2 regions of the Staphylococcus saprophyticus subsp. saprophyticus ATCC 15305 genome follow, and region 2 is predicted to be linked to the other one. Evidence: predicted binding sites of a transcription regulator. Region 2 holds the regulator's gene; the other holds the start of a gene.
What was found. The regulator LexA, encoded in region 2, represses DNA repair genes until DNA is damaged. The targets are predictions, from matches to a motif close to CGAACATATGTTCG.
Positions count from the first base shown of each region.

Region 1: SSP_RS09665 (YolD-like family protein) is a predicted target of LexA. The motif match lies at 1,886-1,899, and genes of this name have one in related genera.

Region 1 is NC_007350.1:1,991,497-1,994,715, forward strand. Features, by position in the region: gene fosB (FosB/FosD family fosfomycin resistance bacillithiol transferase) at 1-113, opposite strand, end outside; gene SSP_RS13215 (hypothetical protein) at 657-920, shown strand; gene SSP_RS13220 (hypothetical protein) at 964-1,155, opposite strand; gene SSP_RS09665 (YolD-like family protein) at 1,470-1,862, opposite strand; gene SSP_RS09670 (hypothetical protein) at 2,257-2,604, opposite strand; gene SSP_RS13225 (hypothetical protein) at 2,597-2,791, opposite strand; gene SSP_RS09680 (hypothetical protein) at 2,920-3,219, opposite strand, start outside.
Region 2 is NC_007350.1:1,469,197-1,472,415, forward strand. Features, by position in the region: gene tkt (transketolase) at 1-182, opposite strand, end outside; gene SSP_RS07190 (DUF896 domain-containing protein) at 262-507, opposite strand; gene sosA (DNA damage-induced cell division inhibitor SosA) at 628-861, opposite strand; gene lexA (transcriptional repressor LexA) at 1,004-1,627, shown strand; gene SSP_RS07205 (CAP-associated domain-containing protein) at 1,827-2,849, opposite strand; gene guaC (GMP reductase) at 2,853-3,219, opposite strand, start outside.

The DNA of each region.
Region 1 (3,219 bases), 520 kb from region 2:
GCTGTTTTGTCACTTTCCACTAAAATTTTTGCCTTTAAAATGTCTTTATAAAAATTAATCGACTTACTAATATCTGATACTGAATAAGTAACGTGATTTATAGATTGAATCATATATACGCTCCTAAATAGATTAATTTACAGAATATTCTAACATACATCCATGTAAAAAGACCCACTATTTAAAATTATTGCAACGTTTTTAACTGATAGTGCTACATAATTTTTTATCAAAATGTAATATAAGTATATTCATAAATACTATTTTTAATCATAACTTTTTGTTATCACTATTATCTTTTATGTGTAGTACAATGAACTTATTAAATTATCTTTAAGGAGATGTATAAATGAAAAAAAGTTTTATTTTTATTATTAGCGAGTTTTCTAGTATTAGGGGCATGTGGTAACAAAGAAGAAAATAAATCAGAAGATACGTCAAAAGATGAAAACAAGAAATCAAATGATAGTAAAAAAACAGCTAAGGACAATAAAACTGAAAAGGAAAATAACTCTGATAACGATAGTCAAACTACTAGCAATGACAGTCAATCACAAAATAATGTTGACCAACAAGCTAACGCAGATAATCAAAATCAAACTACTAGCAATACACAACAAGCTAATACAGATCAACAGGAGCAACAAAATCAACAAATGAATACTAACCAACAACGAGACAATGCTACCACGCAACAAACACAACAAACACAACAAGATAATCAAGAAGCTAACGGTTATGATCCTAATAATCCATATATGAACATGCCTGACCAAGAATGGCGTAAAAACACTGGTGATGGACTTTCATCTGGCGAAAAGCAAACTATGTATGCAATTGAAAATAATCAATATGAAGTTGAAGATGCAGAGCAAAAACTTGCAGCATTGAAATATTATCAAAATAAATATAACCAATAATATTTACGATTACATTACTTTGCATATATTTTAAACAACCCACCTATTCATTTAGGTGGGCTTTTCCATATTGGTATAGTTTTTCAGCATTCTTTAATGATAGATTGTCTAAATCACGTTTCCCGTTTCTTAAAGTAGAAATTATAGCTTGATTTATAAGTGTGTTCTTATATATTTGATAACCAGTTATGTCACTTTCAATTAGTTTTTTGATTACCTGCTTGTATTCACTCATAATTATCACGCTCGTTTTTTATTTAAATAGTGGAAGGTTAAGATAGCTAGTTTCCGCTAGCTAAAATCATTATATACTATTTATTTTTTGTGAAAAAATTTATGTTAAGTAAATTTACATAAAAATAACAGCCTGTGGGGGCAGACTGTTAAAAATATATCATTTTACAAAAGGTGAATTGCGCTAGTTTTTCACTAGCTAATTTTAATATACAATAATAAGATTAATTAAAAAAATCTATGTCAACTTTAATAACAATAATAACTACTCAACGATATGCTCGGGCGGACTGATGTGTTTCTTTATTAAATCCCTTATTTTATCTCCACAATATCTTTTAAATTCAATACACTCATTCCAGTATCTTCATACATGTGTAGTGTTTTTGTATGCACATCGACTTTATGAATATAACCCACTTTAGTTTTAATATATCCATTTTCGAAGTAACGCAATTCAATTGATGGATCATGAAACATCTTATATACTAATGTATCATTTAACTCATTTAATTGATCTTCACTTAATATAGGTCTCTCAATTTTATTTTGGTCTAGTATGTATTGCTCTAATCTTTCGTATTGCTCAGGCATAGTCTTGAATGGTTGCCATTTAACCATGCCACGTCCTTGTGGTATGCGTGGATTAAGATATTCACGTGGTATTTTACGATAGTCTGTTTCATTTTTATATTTATCTGGCATCATAGTATCACCTCAATAAATATAATAGAACATATGTTCGTTATTGTAAATAAAAAAAGACAGACTAGACTGTCTGCCTTGTAAATTAAGAGTTATGATGCTACTAAAAAACTGATAAATATATTTTAACATGACATTGAAATATCAAGCAAATTACCACCCGTAACATACTTGGGCAATTGGTATGAGCAAAATTAATAATTATAAAATAATATATATAGCTGTATGTAAGTTTACTATAGCATTAAATATTAGAATAAGCCTATTCTATACGCATTCTAAAGTGATTAAAAGAATTAGTTGTATAATAACCAAATAAAAAAGACGACTTTTAAAGTCGTCTAGTGTGTATTCGTAAGAAAGTGATAAGTGATTCCATTACCTATTATATACAATTTTAGTTATATTGCAAATATTCAATCATTTTAACTATTAACTTGTCTAACATCTGCTTAACTCTCTGCACGCCTACTTCGAATATACGAGCCATATCTTTGTAAGTTTTCCCCTCTACCATCAGTAAAAACAAATTAAACTCTTTGAATGTTCCTACTGTTTCGGCAGCCAATTCTAGCTCGTTTAAAAATATCGCATCTTCTGTATTCATTTGATCTATACGCTTATGGCCAACTTCAGCACCTAACTCAAAGAAATCATCTGTTTCAATGGGTTTATCTTCATAATCATCGTTAATATGCTCGTGACAACTCAATATAAACTGTTTAATCGTCTTTTTATCATACATAGCTGATTTCACTCGCCAATCGATCTAATATAGACGTTCTAGCACGCAACAATACCCTTTGTTTAATACCGATGATGTCGCAAATAACGTCATCTGATAAGTTTTCCTTGTCCCACCACGTCAACTTGATAACTTGTTGTTTTAATAAAGAAGAATCATTATATACAGCAGTTATACCTTTAACCATATCACATATATTTCGGTACTGAAGGTCATTGACGTTATGAGGTCTGTTGATGTACCAGTCACAAAGTCTGTGATAGTTCAACATATACTTGGATAACATTTTATAGTTCACATCTTGATACTCAATAATCATATGGCAAGTACCTCGCGTTCATTTTGCAGGCTTTCACGTTTTGTTTCGATATAGTCATTATAAATCACTTTATTGGCTTGTATGTGCTTCTCACGGCGTTGTGAACGGTTTTTATGATGGACTTGATATAAATCTTTCTGCAGTTTCTCAATCATTTTGTGTGGCTTATATGAGCCATTTGACTGCATGTATTGAATGATAGCCTTTTGTTCATGCGAAGGATAGTGTTTGATTAGCTTTTTAACCAAATTTAGTCGTTTATTTGATTGTTTTTTATATCTATCCAGCTCGTCTTT
Region 2 (3,219 bases):
CGATCTCTATCAAAGAAATCTTTTGATTGGGGGTTAAAATTTAAATGGCGTGTCCATAGTGTATATGCCATTGGAGCAGCACCCATTGGTAATCCAGGGTGTCCTGAATTGGCTTGTTCAACAGCATCGATACTCAATGCTCTAATCGTATCAACCGCTAATTGATCTTTTTCTTTATTCATCTAAATGACTTCCTTTCTTCTAACAAGATTCTATATCATTATACCTTATTTAATATCTATTTAACAAAATATTGATTTTCTATTTATCTTCTTTCTCTTTCGCATCTAAAATTTTCTTCACTTTATCCGGAGTGACATCATTACCTTCAGGATCAATGACTCTTGTACTTTCAATTTGTTGTTTAAAGTTTTTTCTAAAAGATTCTAGATAAGCTTTTCGCAATTTCGATTGTTCTTTAGCTTCATTTTCTGTAAGTCCTTGTTCCTTTTTCTTTTTTGCTAATTCATTAATTCTTTTTATATCTACACCATCTTTTTGAGACATTATAAACCTCCGTTATTATTAATATAAAAAATATAACAAAAAAGTGAACGAAACTAAATTGTTTCGCTCACCTTAACCCAACCTTATTATCATCATTAATCATTGTCTTTTATATATATTTTAATACATTGATGCCATTACGGGTTGTGAATCTTGTTCGCTTTTCTGCTCCAATTTAGTATTGTTTTGTTCGCTATTGTTAGATTGTTGCGTCATTTGGTGATCTGTCATTTCGTACGTCTGTTCTGAATTAGCGTTGTTATAAGCACTTAATATAAAAATTGCGCAAAGAACCATAGTTGCAATTAACACCATTGTATAAGCTTTTATTTGAGATTTATATATTTTTATCATTTATAGTCACTCCTAGAACGTTTGTTTGTATAGTTACTTTATCAGAACATTTGTTCTATGTCAACACCGAAACGAACAAACGTTTGTAAAACGGATATACACATGCTATAATTAGGTTAAATTAGATTAGGGAGTGCCTATTATGAGAGAGTTAACTAAACGACAAAATGAGATTTTTGAATATATAAAACAAACTGTTCACGCTAAAGGATACCCACCAAGTGTTAGAGAAATCGGTGAAGCTGTTGGTCTCGCATCTAGCTCAACAGTTCATGGTCATTTATCTAGATTAGAAGAAAAAGGTTATATTAGAAGAGATCCTACTAAACCACGTGCCATTGAAATAGTAACTGAACAATTAGGTGAACCTATTAATATGGAAGAAACAATTCATGTTCCTGTAATTGGCAAAGTAACAGCAGGTATACCAATAACTGCTGTTGAAAATGTTGAAGAGTACTTCCCTTTACCAGAACATTTCACATCTACACACAATAGTGATATTTTTATTTTAAATGTAGTTGGAAATAGTATGATTGAAGCAGGTATTCTTGATGGAGACAAAGTCATTGTTAGAAGCCAAACAATTGCCGAAAATGGTGATATTATTGTCGCTATGACTGAAGAAAATGAAGCTACAGTCAAACGCTTCTTTAAGGAAAAAGCACATTACCGTCTACAACCAGAAAATAGTTCAATGGACCCTATTTATTTAGATCAAGTTACTGTCTTAGGAAAAGTGGTCGGATTATTTAGAGAAATGTAATTGGTAATTTAGAGCAATTTAAGACACTCTCAAAAAAATAAGCGAATGCGCAATTGCGCATTCGCCTATTTTTTTCTATTCTTTTCTAAAACTTCTTTAACTTTTTCAAGTATATCTTCTGTTTTATCTTTTTTATTTGTTGTCATAACTTATCCATCCTCACAAATCATAGATACCCGTATACAACTATAATAAAACATTAGCCTGTATAATTTTCTGTCCAGTAAGGTTGCCTATTTTTATTAAAATCGACACCCACACCAAGAGTATTAAATTCTTTTTTAAGTATATTTTTTCTATGACCTAATGAATTCATTAAACCTTGGTGTGCATAAATACTACTTGCTTGACCATATGCTAAATTTTCTCCTGCTGCATTGAAATCATGACCATCTGCCTCCAATCTATCAAAAGGAGATTCTCCTGATAAATTGTTATGATCAAAATAGTTATTATCAGCCATATCTTTACTGTGTTTTCTGGCAGTATCTGAAATACTAGATGAATAGCTTAATGTATTTAAATTATGTTGAACCCTTTCAGCATTTACTAAATCAAAGTTTTGTAGTTCGAAACTTTGGGCTAAATTATCAGAAGGTGCACCATATTGTTGTTGTAAACGATTTTCCATTTTGTCACTAACCTGTAAAAGCGCAGTTAAGTTATTGTTCTCATGTTTATCATAAAATGCCGTTGTATAAATGCTGTCTTTATGAAAATTATCATACTCATCGTCTTGAACATCAAATTTTACGTTACCTTTTTGTTTATCTTTAATTGGTTCGCCAAGTCTATCTCGCACAATTTGTTTAGGTGTACCGTATTTAATTTTCGATTTAGAAGAAATTAGATTTTGATTACTATAAAGTGCATTCACTCTATCATCAATATAACTTACCATTACAAATGCTCTATAATCATCAGAATAATACGTATGCCACTGTGTGCCATATTCATTTGATGTCACTCGTTTAGCTTTGCCAAGTTTGTTATCGACGTCCTGTTTTGACATATTCATTTGAATATTATTCACAGCAAAATCTTGTTTATTAGGTACTTTCAGTTCATCGTTCGTTGCTGTTTCGCTTGAAGTCCAACTATCAACACTCGATTTGAGTTGCTGCTGTAACGATGTCATAGGTGCCGTTTCTTTGATAGGGACGACTAAAACAATGATCAAAAAAATGACTATATATAATAAAAGTCTTCTGATTTTAAACACCTACTATAAATTTTGGTCTCTATCACCATTAAAAATTGAGTTTCTTACGATAACGTAATCTACTTTTCTTAATGAATTTAAGTCTTTGCCACCTGCATATGAAATTGAACTTTGTAAATCTTGTTGCATTTCAGTTAAAGTATTAAAAAGTGAGCCTTTATGTTCAACAAACATTTTTTTACCTTCAACGTTTTTATGTTCACCTTTTTGGAATTCAGATGCGCTACCAAAATATTCTTTATACATTTTGCCATCTAATTCCACTGTTTCACCTGGTGATTCTTCATGTGCAGCAAATAATGATCCTACCATAACCATTGATGCACCAAAACGAATTGATTTTGCAATATCACCATGTGTTCTAATACCA